Regions from separate parts of the Curtobacterium sp. Csp1 genome, predicted to be linked through region 1. Evidence: riboswitches for the same ligand, from Rfam matches in the RefSeq annotation. Region 1 holds a riboswitch; each other region holds the start of a gene.

Region 1 (7,451 bases):
CGCCGACGCGGCGACCCAGCAGGTCCGCCCGGAGCGACCCCGTGCGGAACGGGAAGGTCCACGTCGGACCGATGCCGAGCCTCCCGGCCAGCAGCGCGACGACCCGTTCCGGCGTGGCGGAGCCGACCACGACGTCGTCCGTCCCGTCGACGACGGTGTCGGACCAGGCCTGGAGGCGCGTTCGCCGCCCGTCGGGCAGGTGCTGTTCCAGCGTGACCGGCTGGGTGCCCTCCTGCCAGGGTGCGAGGAGCGCCTGCGTGGACTCGGGCAGGGTGCCGAGCCGGCCGACGAGGCCGGCCTCGACGAGCTCGCGGCCCGCCTCGGTGCGGAGGAGGGTGGGGTTCCAGCGGCGGCCGACCAGGCCCTGCAGGGTGGCGAGTGCGGCGACGCTCACCCGCGGTCCGTCGAGGACCGGTGCGGGCGCGGGGGCGGGCAGCGGCTCGAGGTCGCGCTGCGGGCGTGCCGGGGTCGGCTCGGTCGCACGGACCGACTCGAGCACGGCGAAGACGAGGTCGTCGGTGGCGACGAGCCGGCGGAGCGGACGTTCCACGGTGACGTCGACCCGGTGCCGACCGGTGACGAAGAGCAGGTGCGCACCGGCGACGTCGCCGCCCTCGGTCCACTCGTCCGCCGTGGGCCGCACGTACTCGACGAGGCGTGCGGGGGCGCCGGCCGCGGTCCACGCGTCCGAGCCGATCAGCCGCAGCCCCTCGACGGACCCGGGGAGCCGTTCGAGCAGGCTCGTGTGCTCCTCGGCGATCGTCCGGTCGCTCGGACGGGACCGGACGGTGAGCACGACGTCGTCACCGGTGACGCGGAGGTCCGCCTGCTGCGCGTCCTCGCGGTGCCAGTGGTCGGGGCGGTGGAGGGTCAGCCGGGCGGTCCGGTCCTCGGTGCCGAGCGGGACGGGGACGACCATGCCCCGAGGCTACGGGTGGGCTGCTGCGTGGTCGGGTCGCCTCGCCGCAGCAGGGCGAGGTGGGCGGTCCGGCGCGGGGGTCGGGAGCGGGGGTCAGGTGCGGCGAGGCCGTGGTGCCGGGGGTGGCGGGACGGGCTTCGCGGCGACGACGGCGTCCAGGGGCACGACGACCGTGCCGCGGCGGGTCGCGATCGACACCGTCGTCGGGGTGCGGGCGACGAGCTCGCCGAGGGCGTCCCGGGCGCCGTCGCCGTGGTGTGCCCGGACGACGAGCCGGTCACCGGGGGCGGCGGCGGCGAGGACCGCGAGGGCGCGGGCGAGCGCGGCGGGGTCGGACGGCGTCGCTGCGGGCTGGGGCACGGCTGTGAGCCTAGGACGCGGGCACGGCAGTGAGCCTGGGACGCGGGGACGGCCGCGTAGGGTGGTCTGGTGGAGAAGGCGCGCGTGGACAGCTGGATCTGGGCGGTGCGGATCACGAAGACCCGCTCGGCCGCGACCGCCGCGTGCAAGGCCGGGCACGTCCGGGTGAACGGCGAGCGGGCGAAGGCCGCGCAGCCGGTCGCCCCCGGGGACGAGGTGCGGGTCCGCCAGAACGGCTTCGACCGGATCGTCGTCGTCCGCGGCATCATCCTGAAGCGGACGAGCGCCCCGGAGGCCGCGAAGCACTTCGAGGACCGCACCCCGCCGCGGCTCCCCCGCGAGGAGGCCGGCTTCGTCCCGACCCGAGAGCGCGGCGCCGGACGCCCGAGCAAGCGGGAGCGCCGGGACCTGGAGAAGCTCCGCGGGTACTGAGGCGGTCCCCCCGCGCAGCGCGCGGTCAGACGAAGCGGACGGTCTGCTGCAGCTGGTCGCGCACCGCGAAGACGTCCACGTTGCCCTCCGGGGACCACACGCCGTTCAGGACCTGCCGGAGCGCACTGCGGCGGACCACGAAGGCCGTCGGCTTCCGCGCGGGCCCGACGACCTGCACGTCCTCGTCCACCGCGGTGTCGGGCACGACCAGCAGCCTGCCGGTGAACCGGACGCGCGTCTGCTTCTGCACGGCACGGGCTGCCCGGACGAGCTCCTTGACGGGACGCTCCCCCGGCGCCAGGGTCTCGCCAGCGACCTCGCCGTGCTCGATGCGGACGGCGCCGCCCCAGTCGATCGACTCGACGGCCCAGAGTCCGGTGGTGGTGAGGACGGCGTGGTCGAGCTTGCCCTCGGCGCCGGCGTCCAGGTCGTGCCAGACGGTCACGCCGATGCCCATGTCCGCGACGATCGACGCGGTCGCCTCCTCCGCCAGGGCCTCGCCGAGCAGGCGCCGGACGTGCCGGGGTGCCGAACGGACGAGCACGGGGTCGTAGGGGTCGTCGATCGGGTCGCCGAGTCCCACCCACTCGCGCTCCGCCTGCAGGAAGACCTCGCGGGACCGGCCGCCGGGGTGGCCGTGCGACCGGGCGCGCGGACGGGAGTCACGGCGCGCGGCCGGCGGCGCGTACGCGTCGCGGCCGGGGTCGCTCCGCCAGCTCGACGACCCGGACGGCCCGCTCGTGCCGGCGGACCCCGACGTCGCCCGGGACCCGGCGTCGTACGCACGACGGGCAGCGGGGGTGCCGATGCGCTCCCACGCGACCTGGACCTGCCGGAAGCGCCGGGCGTCCCCGCCCAGGTCGGGGTGGGACTCGCGGGCGGCCCGGCGGTAGGCGCGACGGAGCTCGTCGTCGTCGGCGGTGGGGAGGACGCCGAGCACCTCGTACGGGGTGGCGTCGGCCGGGCTGTCGGTCATGGCCTCCCGACGCTACCGGACGATCCGTCGGAGACCGCCGCGTGCGGGCTGCACGCTGCCTGGGCGCGGTCCGTCCGTCAGAGCGCGGTGACCGCCTGGTGGATCGCGTCCGCGTTCGCCTCGATGTACGCCACGTCGGCCCGGTAGAGCTCGGCGTGGCCGTGTTCCAGGTCGCTGATGAACTTCGGGTTGCCGGCGGCGGCCTCGGTCTCCATGGTCGTCACGAGGGCGACGAGCGAGGCGGTCATCGTCTCGACGAGCACCCCGCGGGACCGGTCGTCGAGCTCGTAGGCGCGGCAGAACTCCGCGGCCCGCTCGAGTCGCTCGTCCAGGGTCGGCGCCGTGCTGCCCTCGACCTGCCCGGTGGTGAACGGGGCGAACCGGTACACCGCGCTCGCGACGTCCCACACCCGCGGACCGGGGTGCGCGGTGTCGAAGTCGATGAGCCCGACCGCCGCGATGCCGTCGTAGACGCAGTTGTACGGCGCGAAGTCGCCGTGCACGATCGTCTCGACCGGCAGGCGTTCGGCCTGCGACCACACGTCCGTCGCGCTGCGCGGGTACGTGGCCGCGGCGTCGTGGTACTGCCGGAGCAGGCGCGCGGAGGTGACGAGGGCCGCCTCGCCCGCGATCTCGGCGCTCCACGGGTAGTTGCCCGCGACGCCGGGCACGAAGGTGACCGTCTCGAGCGCGTCGCCGAGGGCGATGGGCTCGGGCGCCGCGACGAAGCCCTGCTCGTGCAGGTGCGTGAGCAGCTGGTGCACCGTCGGCGTCCAGGGCCCGGCTGGGCGGTGGACGCGGTCGTCGGCTCTCGTGACACGCTCCATCGTGACCTCCTGTCGGCACGTCCCCGTCGACGTGGGCGCCAGCGTATCGGCACGGAGCCCCCTCCGTCACGGTTCGGTCACGATGCGCGTCGCAGGGCGACCCCGGAACCGGAGCCCGGCGACACCGGAACCGGAGCCCGGCGGTCGCTCAGCCCTGCTCGCGGAACCAGCCGGGACCGCGGGCCTCGGCCCCGAGCGCCCCGACGCGTTCACGCAGCTCACGGTCCGCCGTGACGACCACGACGGGCGCGTCGCCGGCATCGACCGCGGCCGCCGTCGCCGCGACCACGGCGTCGTCCCCGGACCCCTCCGCGCGCACCACGTTCACGTCCGTACCGACGTCGTCCGCACCGCGCGCGGCACCCTCGAGCACCACGGTCCAGCGCGGCCACCACCGGTCGAAGCCGAGCCCGAGGGCGTCGGCGGGCAGCCCGGCCGCGGCGAGCGCCGACACGGACGCCAGCAGTCGCGACGCGGCACCGGCGCGGTCCTTCCACCAGCCGTCGGGCACGCTGCCGACGACGTTCGCGGCGTCGACGACGACGTGCGGGGTGGTCGTGATGGCGTCGCGGAGCGCCGGCCACGAGGCGCCGAAGCCCGGGTGCAGCGGCAGGTCGAGGACCTGGTCGAGCGGGATCCAGGACAGCGCGAGGCTCTCGCGGTCCGCGATCACCGGGTCGAACGGCCGGGAGGCGCGGCCCACCACGGTCGTGTAGGTCCAGAACCCGAGGTCGAGGACGGCCGTGTGGCGCAGGTCGACACCGTCCTCGGGTACCCCGGCCTCTTCCGCGGACTCGCGGAGCGCGCCGGTGACGGCGTCCTCGCCCTGGTGCCGGGCGCCGCCGGGGATGCCCCAGGTGCCGCCGTGGTGGCTCCACTCGACGCGGTGCTGCAGGAGCACGCGGCCGTGGCCGTCGTCGACGAGCAGACCGGCGGCGCCGAAGCGGCCCCACGCCTGAGTCCCGTCGGGTCCGACCGCCCACGCGTCGCCGGGGTCACGCGGACCGGGCGGGGGTCCGGGAGGCGTCGGATCTGGCACCCGTCAACCCTGGCACACGGGCCCCCTCGATGACTGCGGACGGCTCGTGTACCGTGTGCCCCGAGACACGGGGTGCCGCCACCGGGCGGCTGAGATCACACCCGTCGAACCTGCTCGAGCTCGTACTCGCGAAGGGATCGTCCATGGAGAACGCTGCGCCCTCCCCTGCCTGGGCCCACCGCACCGCCGACCTGCTGGAGGCCGTCCGGGCCCGCTCGCCGCTCGTGCAGTGCATCACGAACACCGTCGTGCAGAACGTCACGGCCAACGTCCTGCTGGCCCTCGGTGCCTCGGCCGCGATGGTCGACGTCACGACCGAGGCCGGTCCGTTCGCCCGGGTCGCCGACGCCCTGCTGGTGAACACCGGCACCCCGCACGCCGAGCCGCGTGCCGCGTCCGTCGAAGCCACGACGGCCGCCGTCGAGGCGGGCACCCCGTGGGTCCTCGACCCGGTCGCCGTCGGCTCGCTCCCGGTGCGCACCGCGCTGGCGCGCGAGCTCCTGGCCATGCGCCCCGCGGTCCTGCGCGGCAACGCCTCCGAGGTCCTCGCCGTGCTCGGCGCGAGCGCCGGTGGGCGCGGGGTGGACAGCACGGTCGGCCCCGACGACGCGCGTGCGGCGGCCGTCGGAGCATCGGACGGGAGGATCGTGGGCGCGCTCGCCGTGTCCGGTGCGGTCGACCTCGTGGTCGCGCCCGGCACCGGCGTGGTGCGGGTGGCGAACGGGACGGAGCTCCTGACGCGGATCACGGGCGGTGGGTGCGCGCTCGGTGCGGTCGTCGCGGCCTTCACGGCGGTGGCCCCGGACGACCCCGGGGCCGCGGCCGTCGCGGCGACGGCGGTGCACACGATCGCCGCCGAACTCGCGGCGGCGGACGCCTGCGGTCCGGGGACGTTCCAGCCGCTGTTCCTGGACCGGCTGGCGTCCCTCACCCCGGAGGACGTCGTCCGCACCGCCCGGATCACCGCCGAACCGAGCACGACCGCCCCGCAGGGGGTCGGCGCGTGACCGCGGACGTGGGTGTCTACCTGGTGACCGACCCTGTGCTGTGCGACCGGCACGGCCTCGGCGTGCTCGCGGTCGTCCGTGCGGCCGTGCAGGGCCGCGTGCGGATCGTGCAGGTCCGCGACAAGACGGCGTCGGCCCGGGACCTGCTCGCCCTGACCGCGGCGGTCGCGGACGCGGTGGGCGACCGTGCGACGGTCGTGGTGGACGACCGGCTCGACGTTGCCCTGGCGGCGCGGAACGCCGGGCACGCCGTCGCCGGGGTGCACCTCGGCCAGTCGGACGTCCCGGTGACCGCGGCGCGTGCCCTGCTCGGCGTGGATGCCCACGTCGGGCTGACCGCGAACACGCCGGAGCACCTGGCGGCCGTCGAGCGGCTCCCCCGCGGGACGGTGGACCTGCTCGGGGTCGGGGTCGTGCACCCGACGACGACGAAGCCGGACCATCCGCCGGCGCTCGGGCACGACGGGTTCGCGCGGATCGCCGCCGCCACGGACCTGCCGTGCGTGGCGATCGGCGGGGTCGGGCTGGACGACGTCGCACCGCTCCGCGCCGCCGGCGCCGCCGGTGTCGCGGTGGTGTCGGGCATCTGCGCCGCGGCCGACCCTGGTGCGTCCGCTGCCGCGCTCGTCGCGACGTGGGACGCCGCCGGACCCGGCCACGGGGCGGACCGGACGGACGACGGCGGGGGTGGGGCGTGCCTCCAGGCCGGCGCACCGGACCACGGGGCGGACGCGTGACCGGGGGTGTGCCCCGCGTGCTGAGCATCGCGGGGACGGACCCGACGGGCGGGGCCGGCGTGCAGGCGGACCTCAAGGCGATCGCGGCGCACGACGGGTACGGCATGGCGGTCGTGACCGCGCTCGTCGCGCAGAACACGCACGGCGTGCGGTCGGTGCACGTGCCGGACCCGGCGTTCCTGCGGGAGCAGCTCGACGCGGTGTCCGACGACGTGACGGTGGACGCGGTGAAGACGGGCATGCTCGGCACCGCCGCGGTCGTCCGCGAGGTCACGGCGTGGCTCCGGGCGCACCGGCCACCGGTCGTCGTGGTCGACCCGGTGATGGTGGCGACGAGCGGCGACCGACTGCTCGACGCGGACGCGGTCGAGGCGGTCCGGGAGCTCCTCGGGCTCGCCGACCTGGTGACGCCGAACCGGGCGGAGCTCGCGGTGCTGGCGGAGCTGGCAGCGGGCGCGTCGGACGGCGGGAGTGCCGTGGGCGGCGACGATCCGGCCCTGCTCGTCGCACGGACCTGGGGCGTGCGGGTCCTGGCGAAGGGCGGCCACGACGACGGGGCCACGGCGGACGACGAGCTCGTGGAGCCCTCGGGCGCGCGGCGGACGTTCTCGGCGCCGCGGGTCGCGACGACGAACACGCACGGCACGGGGTGCTCGCTGTCGAGCGCGATCGCGACGCTCGTGGTGCGGACGGGCGACTGGGAGCTCGCGGTCGGCGAGGCCAAGGCGTGGCTCGGTGCCGCACTGGCCGGCGCGGACGACCTGCACGTGGGGAGCGGGAACGGACCGGTCGACCACGGTGCCGCCGTGCGGGCCCTCCTGCCCCCGGTGCGGTGGACGGACCGGTGGTGGACGGACGTCGCCAGGGTGCTCGAGGAGACCCTCGCGACGCCGTTCCTGGTGGGGCTGCGGGACGGGACGCTGTCGACGGAGGTCTTCGCGGGGTACCTGGCGCAGGACGTGCACTACCTGCGGGCGTACCAGGGGCACCTGTCGGCCCTGGCTTCGGCAGCGACACCGTCGTCGGACGAAGCCGCGCTCTGGGCGGGTGCCGCGCAGGGGTGTGCGGACGAGGCGCGGGACCTGCACCACCGCCGGCTCGCGGGCTCCCGGGCGGACGACCCCGTGCACCCGGTGTGCGCCGGGTACCTCGCG
Region 2 (7,451 bases), 620 kb from region 1:
GCACGAACCGCGCGGGCAGCCGCAGGAGCTGCGCCAGCCCGTCCGCCAGGTCGGTCGGGTCGACCCGCACGAACAGCGCGATCGCCGGCAGCCCGACGCCGAGCACCCGGAGGGCGGTCGCCAGGGCGAGCTCGAGCGACCCGTCGGTGACGTGCACGAAGCCGAGGTCGAACCACTCGCGTCCGGACGGCCGGCCGTACAGCGCGATGCTCACGGCCGTCAGCGGGACCGCTGCGGTCAGGGGTGCGGTCCGGAGCAGGAGCGTGCGCCAGGGGATGCGGAGCAGCGGCAGCAGCAGGACCTCGAGCAGGAGCGCGACCGCTGCGGACACGACGTCCAGGCTCAGGACGAGCAGCAGGCCGAGCGCGAGCACCCCGAGCAGGGACGCGACGGGCTGCACCCCGCGGATCCCGCGGGGCCGGACGGGAGGCACGGATCGCCCTCGCGCGTCGGCTGCGGTCCCCGGGACGACCGGCCTGGCATCCCCCGTCACGTCGGCGACGACACCGTCCGCCGTCCCCGGGCCGGTCGGCCGCAGACCGCCCGGGCCGGCCGGTCGCACGCCCTCCGGGCCGAGCACCACCTCGTCCGCGTCGAGCGCCCGCACCAGGTCGCGGTCGTGCGTCACGGCGACGACAGCCGTCCCCGCGTCCGCGAGCGCGCCGAGCCGGTCCACGACGGCCTGCCACGTGGCGCGGTCCTGTCCGGAGGTCGGCTCGTCGAGCACGAGCACGTCGGGCTCCGCCACGAGCACCGTGCCGATCGCGAGCCGTCGCTGCTCGCCGCCGGACAGCGTGAAGGGGTTCGCGTCCGCCAGGTGCGCCAACCCGAGGTCGTCGAGCACCCGATCCACCCGGTCCTCGACGTGCGCTTGACCGAGCGCCCGAGGTCCGGCGGCGAGCTCCTGCCGCACGGTGGCCGCGACGAACTGGTGCTCGGGGTCCTGGAACACCGTCCCGATCCGGCCGGCGAGCTCCCGGCTGGACCAGGACGACGGCGCCGCCCCGGCCAGGCCGTGCCGGAGGGCGGAGGTGGCCTCGAGGACGCCGGCGTCGGGCGCGAGCAGCCCGGCGAGCGTCAGGCCGAGCGTCGACTTCCCGACGCCGTTCGGCCCGGTCACCGCCAGCACACGCCCGTGCCGGACCGTCAGGTCGATGCCGCTGCCGACCCGGTGCCCCCGGCCGCGCGCCGTCGCGAGTCCCCGAGCGTCGAGCAGCGCCCGAGCGTGCGCGCGGTCCTCCCCGGGGACCGCCTGCCGAGCCGAGCCCCGTGCGGGCTCCGACCCGGGCACCCACACGCCCGCCGCCGCGAGCGCCGGACCGTGCGCGGCGAGGACCTCGGTCGGCGTGCCGTCCGCGACGACCCCGCCGGCGGGAGCGAGCAGCACGAGCCGGTCGACCAGGTCGAGCCAGGTGCCGATCCGGTGCTCGACGACGAGCAGCGTCGCACCGGTCTCGTCGAGGACCGCGCGCACGGCGTCGTGCACCTGACGTACGCCGTCCGGGTCGAGGTTCGCGCACGGCTCGTCGAGCACGAGCGCGCCGGGACGCATCGTGGACCGGTCGAGCGGCAGGTCAAGGCCGACCAGGTCGAGCGCCGACCGGACGCGCCGCCAGGTCTCGTCCCGCGGCACGCCGGTGTTCTCGCAACCGAACGCGACGTCGTCCCCGACGCGCGACATCACGGTGTGCGCCTCGGGGTCCTGCATGACGAGGCCGACCCGCCCGCGGACCGTCCCCGGTGCGGCATCGTCGACGAGCACCGCGCCTTGGACGGCCGCGGCGGTGTCGTCCTCGGGGTCCGGCTCGTCGGGCAGCACCGCGGCGACGGCCCGCAGCAGCGTCGACTTGCCCGCGCCGGACGGTCCGACGACGGCGACCCGCTCCCCCGGGCGCACCGCGAGGTCGACTCCGCGGATCGCCCACTCGTCGCGGGCGGCGTAGCGCCACCCCCAGTCACGGAAGACGATGCCGGCCGGGCCGGTGCTCGCCGGGACCTCGGTCGCGGGCGCTGCGTCCGCGCGACCGGCGGACACGGCCGTCACGCCGCGCTGCGGGTCGTGCGCTTGGCGTGCTCCCGGCCGACCGCGAACTGCGACAGGACTCCGGTCGCGGCGAGCGCCCGGACGATGGCCCAGGACCCGGCACCCGCGATGACGGCGCCGGAGACCACGGCGCACACGACGTAGACGGCCTTGAACCCGACGTCGAGCCCCGGGTGACGACGACCGGCAGCCGGTACACGCGGTACAGGAACAGCGCGAGGACGAGCTCGGCGCCGAGGCCCTGCACGAGGCCGGCCTCGAGCGTCAGCCACCCCCACTGCGTGCCGAGCAGCGCCTCGACCGAGGCGGCGACCATCTCGGCGTACAGGGCGGCTCCGGGCTTCCGCACGACGATCGCGACGATCGGCCCGGCGAGCAGCCAGACGCCGCCGAACAGCGACTGCGATCCCGGCAGGACGAGGGCGGCTCCCGCACTGAGCGGCTCGTAGCCGAACTCCCAGAGCTTGAAGACGACGCCGATCGCGACCGCGAGGACGCTGGCGACGACGATGTCGACCACGCGCCAGCGGAGCGACCGCCGGAGGGTGGTGGACGGGACGGTGGACTGCATGGTTGCAGGCATGGTGCTGACTCCTCCCTGCGCCGGCATGACCCGGATCAGGTTCGACGGTCGGAGCGCCGTTCGCTCCCTCTCAGCCCGGTGGTCCCGGACTCCCGTGTGTGTGGCAGCAGTCTAGACGGGTGACGACCAGATGACGGACGGGAGGACCGTGGCGGCGTCGCCACGATCCTCCCGTCCGTCCTGTGGTCATTTCTTGAGTGCGCGGACCACCTTGGCGAGCGCCTTGCCGGTCACCCAGATGGTCGGGATGCTGACCGCGAGCAGCGAGATGGCCGACGGGGATCGACACGCCGCCGCCACCCCCGCCGCCGTTGTCGTCGCCGTCCCCGCCGCCGCCGAAGCCGAACCAGCCCAGCGACACCGGGATGAGGGTCTGGTCGCCGACCTCGACCGGCTCGCCGTAGTTGGTGGAGACGCCGATCGGGCGCACCTTGTCTGCGATCTGACTCACGATGTTGGCCATGCGCGCGAGGCTACTCGGCCACTCCTCCACAGCGACGCGCGGAGTCACCCTCGTCCACTGCTGGGGCTTGTCTGCGGACGCGGAGGGGCCGCGCCGATACGTTGGCGGCACCCACACCTGGAGGACCGTTTGCACACCTGGCCCGGCAGTCCGTACCCCCTCGGGGCGACCTACGACGGCAGCGGCACGAACTTCGCCCTGTTCAGCGAGGTCGCCGACCGCGTGGAACTGTGCCTCTTCGACGACGCTGGGAACGAGGAGTGCGTCGACCTGGTCGAGGTCGACGCGCACGTCTGGCACGCGTACCTGCCCAACGTGGCACCGGGGCAGGAGTACGGCTTCCGCGTGCACGCCCCGTACGACCCGGCGAGCGGACTGCGCGGCAACCCGAACAAGCTGCTCCTCGACCCCTACGCCAAGGCGACCAGTGGCGACATCGACTGGGACCAGGCGCTGTTCTCGTACACGTTCGGCGACCCGGACTCGACCGACGACCAGGACTCGGCGCCCCACATGATGAAGGGGGTCGTCATCAACCCCTTCTTCGACTGGCAGGGCGACCGGTCGCCGGGCATCCCGTACGGCGAGACCGTCATCTACGAGGCCCACGTCAAGGGCCTCACCGAGACACACCCCGACGTCCCCGAAGAACAACGGGGCACCTACGCCGGCGTCGCGCACCCGGCGGTCATCGAGCACCTGAAGCGTCTGGGCGTCACCACCCTCGAGCTCATGCCGGTGCACCAGTTCGTGAACGACTCCACCCTGCAGGAGAAGGGGCTGTCGAACTACTGGGGCTACAACACCATCGGGTTCTTCGCGCCGCACTCGCACTACTCGTCGTCCGGCGACCGCGGGCAGCAGGTGCAGGAGTTCAAGGCGATGGTGCGCGAGCTGCACCGTGCGGGGATCGAGGTCGTGCTCGACGTCGTCTACAACCACACCGCCGAGGGCAACCACCTCGGGCCGACGCTGTCGTTCCGCGGTATCGACAACGCCGCCTACTACCGCCTGGTCGAGGACGACAAGCGGTACTACATGGACACCACGGGCACCGGCAACTCGCTCAACGTGGGTCACCCGCACTCGCTGCAGCTGATCATGGACTCGCTGCGGTACTGGGTGACGGAGATGCACGTGGACGGGTTCCGCTTCGACCTCGCGGCCGCCCTGGCGCGGGAGTTCTACGAGGTCGACCGGCTCGCAGCCTTCTTCGAACTGGTCCAGCAGGACCCGATCGTGTCGCAGGTCAAGCTCATCGCGGAACCGTGGGACGTCGGTCCCGGCGGCTACCAGGTCGGCACACCGTGCGCGACTTCTGGCGCGGTGAGCCGTCGACCCTCGGCGAGTTCGCGTCCCGCATCTCCGGGTCGGCCGACCTGTACGAGCACGACGGCCGGACCCCCAAGGCGAGCATCAACTTCATCACCGCCCACGACGGCTTCACGCTGTACGACCTCGTCGCCTACAACGAGAAGCACAACGAGGCCAACGGCGAGGACAACAACGACGGCGAGAGCCACAACCGCTCGTGGAACTCCGGCGTCGAGGGGCCGACCGACGACCCGGCGGTGCACGCGCTCCGGCTGCAGCTCGCGCACGGTGACGAGCTCGGGCGGACCCAGGGCGGCAACAACAACGTCTACGCCCAGGACTCGCCGATCAGCTGGATCGACTGGGAGCACGCCGACGACGAGCTCATCCAGTTCACCGCCGACGTCGTGAAGCTCCGGCACGACCACCCGACCTTCCGCCGCACGCGGTACTTCAACGGCCGTCCGGTCCGCCGGAGCGAGGGCGAGCCGCTCCCCGACGTCGTGTGGCTGACGCCCTCCGGTGATGCGATGGACCCCGAGGACTGGGACTCCGGCTTCGGCAAGAGCGTCGGCATGTACCTGAACGGCGAGGGCATCCGCGGGCGCGACCGCTGGGGCGAGCGGGTCACCGACGTGGCGTTCCTGACGTATTACAACGCGCACGACGACGTCGTGACGTTCACCCTGCCCCCGGAGGAGTACTCGCCGGGGTGGACCGTGCGGATCGACACCGCCGATCCGGGTGCCCGCGACGAGGTCCTCGACGCGGGGACGCCGCTCGACGTCCCCGCGCGGTCGATGATCGTGCTCCGTGCCGAGCCGGACCACGAGGTCACGACGGCCCCGGTCGACGCCGCCACGGACACGAAGCCGTCCACGCCGACCAACCCCGCGGCCTCGCCCACCACCTCGGCGACGGACCCAGCGGGCACCGACCCGTCGACCTCCGAGCCCGCGAGCTCCGAGCCGGCCGACTACAGCGCCACTCCCGAACCCGACAGCACAGGAGCCACCAGGTGACCGCCAGACGCGTCCCCACGTCCACCTACCGACTGCAGGTCACACCCGACTTCGACCTGACCCGGGCGCAGGACGTGGTCGAGCACATCCGCGACCTCGGCGCCGACTGGGTGTACCTCTCCCCCGTGCTGCAGGCAGAGCCCGGTTCGCAGCACGGCTACGACGTCGTCGACCACTCCCACGTCGACACCGAGCGCGGCGGCGACGCAGCGCTGCGCGGGCTCGCCGAGGCCGCCCACGCCGCCGGACTCGGCGTGCTCGTCGACGTCGTCCCGAACCACGTCGGCGTCGCGACGCCCGAGGCGAACCCGTGGTGGTGGTCGCTGCTCGAACAGGGCCAGGCCAGCCCGGTCGCGTGGGCGTTCGACGTCGACTGGGAAGCCGGCGACGGCAAGGTCCGCGTCCCCGTGCTCGACGACCGCCTGCTCGACGCCGTCGAGCTGCGTGACGGTCGGCTGTACGTCGGCGAGACCGCCTACCCGACCGCTCCCGGGACCGTGCAGGACGGCGACGACGTCGAGACCGTGCACGCCCGCCAGCACTACGCGTTCGTGCACTGGAAGCGCGCGGACCACGAGCTGAACTACCGCCGGTTCTTCGCGGTGAACACCCTCGCGGCGATCCGCGTCGAGGAGCCCGAGGTGTTCGCGGCCTCGCACGACACGATCGGCGGCTGGTTCCGCGACGGGCTCGTCGACGGCCTGCGCATCGACCACCCGGACGGCCTGTACGACCCGGCCGTGTACCTGCAGGACCTCGCGGACCTGACCGGCGGGGCCTACACGCTGGTCGAGAAGATCCTCGAGCCGGGCGAGCAGCTCCCGTCCTCGTGGCCCGTCGACGGCACCACCGGCTACGACGCGCTCGGCGTCGTCGACCGCGTCTTCGTCGACCCCGCGGGCGAAGAGGCGCTGACCGCCGCGTCCGGTGCCGAACCGGCCGACTGGCAGCAGCTGACCCACGACACCCGCCGAGGCATCGCCGACGGGATCCTCGGCAGCGAGGTCGCGCGACTCGCCCGGCTCCTCGCGTCGACGGCCGGTGACCTGCCGCAGGAGCGCGTGGTCGACGCGGTGGCCGAGATCGTCGCATCGTTCGACGTCTACCGCACCTACCTGCCCGAGGGCGTCCACCACCTGATCGCCGCCCTGGAGCGCGCAGCCGAGACGCGACCGGACCTGGACGACGTGATCGACCGGATCGCGCCGGCGCTCGTCGACCCCGGGCACGCCGCGGCGCTCCGCCTGCAGCAGACCTCCGGCATGGTGATGGCGAAGGGCGTCGAGGACACCGCGTTCTACCGGACGTCGCGCCTGAGCTCCCTGAGCGAGGTCGGCGGCGACCCGAGCGTGTTCGCGGTGTCGGTCGACGACTTCCACCAGGCGCAGCGCGAGCGTCAGGGCAGCTGGCCGCACACGACCGCGCCCGCATCGCGGTGCTCGCCGAGCTCGGGTCGGAGTGGTCGAGCGCCCTCGAGCAGCTGAACGCCCTCGCGCCGCTCGACGACGCGGTGTTCGCGGACCTGCTCTGGCAGGCGATCGTGGGTGCCCGACCGGCCAGCCGCGAGCGCCTGCACGCGTACGCCGAGAAGGCCTCGCGCGAAGCCGGAGACAGCACGACCTGGACCGAACCGGACGAGGCCTTCGAACAGCAGATGCACGCCCTCGTGGACGCCGCGTTCGACGACCCGCGCGTGGTCGCGGTGCTCGACGAGCTCGACCGCACGATCGACGCGGCCGGCTGGTCGAACGGGCTCGCGCAGAAGCTGGTCCAGCTGACGATGCCGGGCGTCCCGGACGTCTACCAGGGCACCGAGGCGTGGGACCGCTCGCTCGTCGACCCGGACAACCGCCGCCCGGTCGACCACACGGAGCTGCGGCACGTCCTCGCAACGCTCGACGGCCCCGAGGGCACCGGTCCGGAGCAGCTACCCGAGGTCGGCCTGGACGGTGCGGCGAAGGTCCTCGTGACGAGCCGCGCCCTGCGGATCCGACGCGATCACCCCGAGCTCTTCACCCGGTACCT
Region 3 (7,451 bases), 1.7 Mb from region 1:
GTGCCCACCGCCACCGCGACCGACACCGCACCGATCCCGACGAGCACCGCGACCATCGCCCACTCGGGGCCGCCGAAGCGCGCCGGTCGCGCCCACGTCCGCCGACCCGGCGCCCCGAACCCACGCGACTCCATCGCCACCGCGAGCGTCGTCGCCCGCCGGAGCGCGAGCACGAGCAGCGCGAACGCCATCGATGCACCCCGACGCAGCCGCCCGGTGTCGGCCAACCCCCGGGCACGACGAGCACTGCGCAGCTGCCGCCAGTCCCCGCCGAGCAGGGTCGTCATCCGCACCGCCGCCAGTGCCCCGAGCACGAACCGCGCGGGCAGCCGCAGGAGCTGCGCCAGCCCGTCCGCCAGGTCGGTCGGGTCGACCCGCACGAACAGCGCGATCGCCGGCAGCCCGACGCCGAGCACCCGGAGGGCGGTCGCCAGGGCGAGCTCGAGCGACCCGTCGGTGACGTGCACGAAGCCGAGGTCGAACCACTCGCGTCCGGACGGCCGGCCGTACAGCGCGATGCTCACGGCCGTCAGCGGGACCGCTGCGGTCAGGGGTGCGGTCCGGAGCAGGAGCGTGCGCCAGGGGATGCGGAGCAGCGGCAGCAGCAGGACCTCGAGCAGGAGCGCGACCGCTGCGGACACGACGTCCAGGCTCAGGACGAGCAGCAGGCCGAGCGCGAGCACCCCGAGCAGGGACGCGACGGGCTGCACCCCGCGGATCCCGCGGGGCCGGACGGGAGGCACGGATCGCCCTCGCGCGTCGGCTGCGGTCCCCGGGACGACCGGCCTGGCATCCCCCGTCACGTCGGCGACGACACCGTCCGCCGTCCCCGGGCCGGTCGGCCGCAGACCGCCCGGGCCGGCCGGTCGCACGCCCTCCGGGCCGAGCACCACCTCGTCCGCGTCGAGCGCCCGCACCAGGTCGCGGTCGTGCGTCACGGCGACGACAGCCGTCCCCGCGTCCGCGAGCGCGCCGAGCCGGTCCACGACGGCCTGCCACGTGGCGCGGTCCTGTCCGGAGGTCGGCTCGTCGAGCACGAGCACGTCGGGCTCCGCCACGAGCACCGTGCCGATCGCGAGCCGTCGCTGCTCGCCGCCGGACAGCGTGAAGGGGTTCGCGTCCGCCAGGTGCGCCAACCCGAGGTCGTCGAGCACCCGATCCACCCGGTCCTCGACGTGCGCTTGACCGAGCGCCCGAGGTCCGGCGGCGAGCTCCTGCCGCACGGTGGCCGCGACGAACTGGTGCTCGGGGTCCTGGAACACCGTCCCGATCCGGCCGGCGAGCTCCCGGCTGGACCAGGACGACGGCGCCGCCCCGGCCAGGCCGTGCCGGAGGGCGGAGGTGGCCTCGAGGACGCCGGCGTCGGGCGCGAGCAGCCCGGCGAGCGTCAGGCCGAGCGTCGACTTCCCGACGCCGTTCGGCCCGGTCACCGCCAGCACACGCCCGTGCCGGACCGTCAGGTCGATGCCGCTGCCGACCCGGTGCCCCCGGCCGCGCGCCGTCGCGAGTCCCCGAGCGTCGAGCAGCGCCCGAGCGTGCGCGCGGTCCTCCCCGGGGACCGCCTGCCGAGCCGAGCCCCGTGCGGGCTCCGACCCGGGCACCCACACGCCCGCCGCCGCGAGCGCCGGACCGTGCGCGGCGAGGACCTCGGTCGGCGTGCCGTCCGCGACGACCCCGCCGGCGGGAGCGAGCAGCACGAGCCGGTCGACCAGGTCGAGCCAGGTGCCGATCCGGTGCTCGACGACGAGCAGCGTCGCACCGGTCTCGTCGAGGACCGCGCGCACGGCGTCGTGCACCTGACGTACGCCGTCCGGGTCGAGGTTCGCGCACGGCTCGTCGAGCACGAGCGCGCCGGGACGCATGGCGAGCACGCCCGCGAGTGCGAGCCGCTGCCGCTGCCCGCCGGACAGCGCGGTCGTGGACCGGTCGAGCGGCAGGTCAAGGCCGACCAGGTCGAGCGCCGACCGGACGCGCCGCCAGGTCTCGTCCCGCGGCACGCCGGTGTTCTCGCAACCGAACGCGACGTCGTCCCCGACGCGCGACATCACGGTGTGCGCCTCGGGGTCCTGCATGACGAGGCCGACCCGCCCGCGGACCGTCCCCGGTGCGGCATCGTCGACGAGCACCGCGCCTTGGACGGCCGCGGCGGTGTCGTCCTCGGGGTCCGGCTCGTCGGGCAGCACCGCGGCGACGGCCCGCAGCAGCGTCGACTTGCCCGCGCCGGACGGTCCGACGACGGCGACCCGCTCCCCCGGGCGCACCGCGAGGTCGACTCCGCGGATCGCCCACTCGTCGCGGGCGGCGTAGCGCCACCCCCAGTCACGGAAGACGATGCCGGCCGGGCCGGTGCTCGCCGGGACCTCGGTCGCGGGCGCTGCGTCCGCGCGACCGGCGGACACGGCCGTCACGCCGCGCTGCGGGTCGTGCGCTTGGCGTGCTCCCGGCCGACCGCGAACTGCGACAGGACTCCGGTCGCGGCGAGCGCCCGGACGATGGCCCAGGACCCGGCACCCGCGATGACGGCGCCGGAGACCACGGCGCACACGACGTAGACGGCCTTGAACCCGACGTCGAGCCCCGGGTACCACAGGACGGTGTCGTTGATGCCGAGCGCGAGCCCGGCGGCCGCCCCCGCGAGGACGACGACCGGCAGCCGGTACACGCGGTACAGGAACAGCGCGAGGACGAGCTCGGCGCCGAGGCCCTGCACGAGGCCGGCCTCGAGCGTCAGCCACCCCCACTGCGTGCCGAGCAGCGCCTCGACCGAGGCGGCGACCATCTCGGCGTACAGGGCGGCTCCGGGCTTCCGCACGACGATCGCGACGATCGGCCCGGCGAGCAGCCAGACGCCGCCGAACAGCGACTGCGATCCCGGCAGGACGAGGGCGGCTCCCGCACTGAGCGGCTCGTAGCCGAACTCCCAGAGCTTGAAGACGACGCCGATCGCGACCGCGAGGACGCTGGCGACGACGATGTCGACCACGCGCCAGCGGAGCGACCGCCGGAGGGTGGTGGACGGGACGGTGGACTGCATGGTTGCAGGCATGGTGCTGACTCCTCCCTGCGCCGGCATGACCCGGATCAGGTTCGACGGTCGGAGCGCCGTTCGCTCCCTCTCAGCCCGGTGGTCCCGGACTCCCGTGTGTGTGGCAGCAGTCTAGACGGGTGACGACCAGATGACGGACGGGAGGACCGTGGCGGCGTCGCCACGATCCTCCCGTCCGTCCTGTGGTCATTTCTTGAGTGCGCGGACCACCTTGGCGAGCGCCTTGCCGGTCACCCAGATGGTCGGGATGCTGACCGCGAGCAGCGAGATGAGGTTCGGCTCGAACTGCAGGTCCTGTCCGGGACGGCGCACGTAGGCGCCGACGGGGATCGACACGCCGCCGCCACCCCCGCCGCCGTTGTCGTCGCCGTCCCCGCCGCCGCCGAAGCCGAACCAGCCCAGCGACACCGGGATGAGGGTCTGGTCGCCGACCTCGACCGGCTCGCCGTAGTTGGTGGAGACGCCGATCGGGCGCACCTTGTCTGCGATCTGACTCACGATGTTGGCCATGCGCGCGAGGCTACTCGGCCACTCCTCCACAGCGACGCGCGGAGTCACCCTCGTCCACTGCTGGGGCTTGTCTGCGGACGCGGAGGGGCCGCGCCGATACGTTGGCGGCACCCACACCTGGAGGACCGTTTGCACACCTGGCCCGGCAGTCCGTACCCCCTCGGGGCGACCTACGACGGCAGCGGCACGAACTTCGCCCTGTTCAGCGAGGTCGCCGACCGCGTGGAACTGTGCCTCTTCGACGACGCTGGGAACGAGGAGTGCGTCGACCTGGTCGAGGTCGACGCGCACGTCTGGCACGCGTACCTGCCCAACGTGGCACCGGGGCAGGAGTACGGCTTCCGCGTGCACGCCCCGTACGACCCGGCGAGCGGACTGCGCGGCAACCCGAACAAGCTGCTCCTCGACCCCTACGCCAAGGCGACCAGTGGCGACATCGACTGGGACCAGGCGCTGTTCTCGTACACGTTCGGCGACCCGGACTCGACCGACGACCAGGACTCGGCGCCCCACATGATGAAGGGGGTCGTCATCAACCCCTTCTTCGACTGGCAGGGCGACCGGTCGCCGGGCATCCCGTACGGCGAGACCGTCATCTACGAGGCCCACGTCAAGGGCCTCACCGAGACACACCCCGACGTCCCCGAAGAACAACGGGGCACCTACGCCGGCGTCGCGCACCCGGCGGTCATCGAGCACCTGAAGCGTCTGGGCGTCACCACCCTCGAGCTCATGCCGGTGCACCAGTTCGTGAACGACTCCACCCTGCAGGAGAAGGGGCTGTCGAACTACTGGGGCTACAACACCATCGGGTTCTTCGCGCCGCACTCGCACTACTCGTCGTCCGGCGACCGCGGGCAGCAGGTGCAGGAGTTCAAGGCGATGGTGCGCGAGCTGCACCGTGCGGGGATCGAGGTCGTGCTCGACGTCGTCTACAACCACACCGCCGAGGGCAACCACCTCGGGCCGACGCTGTCGTTCCGCGGTATCGACAACGCCGCCTACTACCGCCTGGTCGAGGACGACAAGCGGTACTACATGGACACCACGGGCACCGGCAACTCGCTCAACGTGGGTCACCCGCACTCGCTGCAGCTGATCATGGACTCGCTGCGGTACTGGGTGACGGAGATGCACGTGGACGGGTTCCGCTTCGACCTCGCGGCCGCCCTGGCGCGGGAGTTCTACGAGGTCGACCGGCTCGCAGCCTTCTTCGAACTGGTCCAGCAGGACCCGATCGTGTCGCAGGTCAAGCTCATCGCGGAACCGTGGGACGTCGGTCCCGGCGGCTACCAGGTCGGCAACTTCCCGCCGCAGTGGTCCGAGTGGAACGGCAAGTACCGCGACACCGTGCGCGACTTCTGGCGCGGTGAGCCGTCGACCCTCGGCGAGTTCGCGTCCCGCATCTCCGGGTCGGCCGACCTGTACGAGCACGACGGCCGGACCCCCAAGGCGAGCATCAACTTCATCACCGCCCACGACGGCTTCACGCTGTACGACCTCGTCGCCTACAACGAGAAGCACAACGAGGCCAACGGCGAGGACAACAACGACGGCGAGAGCCACAACCGCTCGTGGAACTCCGGCGTCGAGGGGCCGACCGACGACCCGGCGGTGCACGCGCTCCGGCTGCAGCGTCGCCGGAACTTCCTCGCGACGCTGCTCCTCAGCCAGGGCGTGCCGATGATCGCGCACGGTGACGAGCTCGGGCGGACCCAGGGCGGCAACAACAACGTCTACGCCCAGGACTCGCCGATCAGCTGGATCGACTGGGAGCACGCCGACGACGAGCTCATCCAGTTCACCGCCGACGTCGTGAAGCTCCGGCACGACCACCCGACCTTCCGCCGCACGCGGTACTTCAACGGCCGTCCGGTCCGCCGGAGCGAGGGCGAGCCGCTCCCCGACGTCGTGTGGCTGACGCCCTCCGGTGATGCGATGGACCCCGAGGACTGGGACTCCGGCTTCGGCAAGAGCGTCGGCATGTACCTGAACGGCGAGGGCATCCGCGGGCGCGACCGCTGGGGCGAGCGGGTCACCGACGTGGCGTTCCTGACGTATTACAACGCGCACGACGACGTCGTGACGTTCACCCTGCCCCCGGAGGAGTACTCGCCGGGGTGGACCGTGCGGATCGACACCGCCGATCCGGGTGCCCGCGACGAGGTCCTCGACGCGGGGACGCCGCTCGACGTCCCCGCGCGGTCGATGATCGTGCTCCGTGCCGAGCCGGACCACGAGGTCACGACGGCCCCGGTCGACGCCGCCACGGACACGAAGCCGTCCACGCCGACCAACCCCGCGGCCTCGCCCACCACCTCGGCGACGGACCCAGCGGGCACCGACCCGTCGACCTCCGAGCCCGCGAGCTCCGAGCCGGCCGACTACAGCGCCACTCCCGAACCCGACAGCACAGGAGCCACCAGGTGACCGCCAGACGCGTCCCCACGTCCACCTACCGACTGCAGGTCACACCCGACTTCGACCTGACCCGGGCGCAGGACGTGGTCGAGCACATCCGCGACCTCGGCGCCGACTGGGTGTACCTCTCCCCCGTGCTGCAGGCAGAGCCCGGTTCGCAGCACGGCTACGACGTCGTCGACCACTCCCACGTCGACACCGAGCGCGGCGGCGACGCAGCGCTGCGCGGGCTCGCCGAGGCCGCCCACGCCGCCGGACTCGGCGTGCTCGTCGACGTCGTCCCGAACCACGTCGGCGTCGCGACGCCCGAGGCGAACCCGTGGTGGTGGTCGCTGCTCGAACAGGGCCAGGCCAGCCCGGTCGCGTGGGCGTTCGACGTCGACTGGGAAGCCGGCGACGGCAAGGTCCGCGTCCCCGTGCTCGACGACCGCCTGCTCGACGCCGTCGAGCTGCGTGACGGTCGGCTGTACGTCGGCGAGACCGCCTACCCGACCGCTCCCGGGACCGTGCAGGACGGCGACGACGTCGAGACCGTGCACGCCCGCCAGCACTACGCGTTCGTGCACTGGAAGCGCGCGGACCACGAGCTGAACTACCGCCGGTTCTTCGCGGTGAACACCCTCGCGGCGATCCGCGTCGAGGAGCCCGAGGTGTTCGCGGCCTCGCACGACACGATCGGCGGCTGGTTCCGCGACGGGCTCGTCGACGGCCTGCGCATCGACCACCCGGACGGCCTGTACGACCCGGCCGTGTACCTGCAGGACCTCGCGGACCTGACCGGCGGGGCCTACACGCTGGTCGAGAAGATCCTCGAGCCGGGCGAGCAGCTCCCGTCCTCGTGGCCCGTCGACGGCACCACCGGCTACGACGCGCTCGGCGTCGTCGACCGCGTCTTCGTCGACCCCGCGGGCGAAGAGGCGCTGACCGCCGCGTCCGGTGCCGAACCGGCCGACTGGCAGCAGCTGACCCACGACACCCGCCGAGGCATCGCCGACGGGATCCTCGGCAGCGAGGTCGCGCGACTCGCCCGGCTCCTCGCGTCGACGGCCGGTGACCTGCCGCAGGAGCGCGTGGTCGACGCGGTGGCCGAGATCGTCGCATCGTTCGACGTCTACCGCACCTACCTGCCCGAGGGCGTCCACCACCTGATCGCCGCCCTGGAGCGCGCAGCCGAGACGCGACCGGACCTGGACGACGTGATCGACCGGATCGCGCCGGCGCTCGTCGACCCCGGGCACGCCGCGGCGCTCCGCCTGCAGCAGACCTCCGGCATGGTGATGGCGAAGGGCGTCGAGGACACCGCGTTCTACCGGACGTCGCGCCTGAGCTCCCTGAGCGAGGTCGGCGGCGACCCGAGCGTGTTCGCGGTGTCGGTCGACGACTTCCACCAGGCGCAGCGCGAGCGTCAGGGCAGCTGGCCGCACACGATGACCACGCTGACCACGCACGACACCAAGCGGAGCGAGGACACCCG

Evidence for each region. Region 1 has a riboswitch for thiamine pyrophosphate ahead of thiM (hydroxyethylthiazole kinase). Riboswitches for the same ligand answer to the same signal wherever they lie in the genome.
Region 2: linked by a shared signal. The riboswitch ahead of HUN58_RS18285 (ECF transporter S component) and the one ahead of thiM (hydroxyethylthiazole kinase) in region 1 are both predicted to bind thiamine pyrophosphate.
Region 3: linked by a shared signal. The riboswitch ahead of HUN58_RS07020 (ECF transporter S component) and the one ahead of thiM (hydroxyethylthiazole kinase) in region 1 are both predicted to bind thiamine pyrophosphate.

The regions. Positions count from the first base shown of each region.
Region 1 is NZ_CP054594.1:3,184,357-3,191,807, reverse strand. It holds gene HUN58_RS15390 (hypothetical protein) at 1-919, opposite strand, end outside; gene HUN58_RS15385 (hypothetical protein) at 1,013-1,279, opposite strand; gene HUN58_RS15380 (RNA-binding S4 domain-containing protein) at 1,349-1,711, shown strand; gene HUN58_RS15375 (DnaJ domain-containing protein) at 1,737-2,687, opposite strand; gene HUN58_RS15370 (aminoglycoside phosphotransferase family protein) at 2,765-3,514, opposite strand; gene HUN58_RS15365 (NUDIX domain-containing protein) at 3,663-4,553, opposite strand; TPP riboswitch at 4,612-4,708, shown strand; gene thiM (hydroxyethylthiazole kinase) at 4,697-5,560, shown strand; gene thiE (thiamine phosphate synthase) at 5,557-6,297, shown strand; gene thiD (bifunctional hydroxymethylpyrimidine kinase/phosphomethylpyrimidine kinase) at 6,294-7,451, shown strand, end outside.
Region 2 is NZ_CP054594.1:3,801,641-3,809,091, forward strand. It holds gene HUN58_RS18280 (ATP-binding cassette domain-containing protein) at 1-2,044, opposite strand, end outside; gene HUN58_RS18285 (ECF transporter S component) at 1,956-2,627, opposite strand; TPP riboswitch at 2,622-2,733, opposite strand; gene HUN58_RS18290 (hypothetical protein) at 2,698-3,090, opposite strand; partial or broken gene glgX (glycogen debranching protein GlgX) at 3,220-5,426, shown strand; gene treY (malto-oligosyltrehalose synthase) at 5,423-6,910, shown strand; gene HUN58_RS21100 (hypothetical protein) at 7,354-7,451, opposite strand, start outside.
Region 3 is NZ_CP054594.1:1,443,428-1,450,878, forward strand. It holds gene HUN58_RS07015 (ATP-binding cassette domain-containing protein) at 1-2,408, opposite strand, end outside; gene HUN58_RS07020 (ECF transporter S component) at 2,405-3,046, opposite strand; TPP riboswitch at 3,041-3,152, opposite strand; gene HUN58_RS07025 (hypothetical protein) at 3,233-3,556, opposite strand; gene glgX (glycogen debranching protein GlgX) at 3,686-5,986, shown strand; gene treY (malto-oligosyltrehalose synthase) at 5,983-7,451, shown strand, end outside.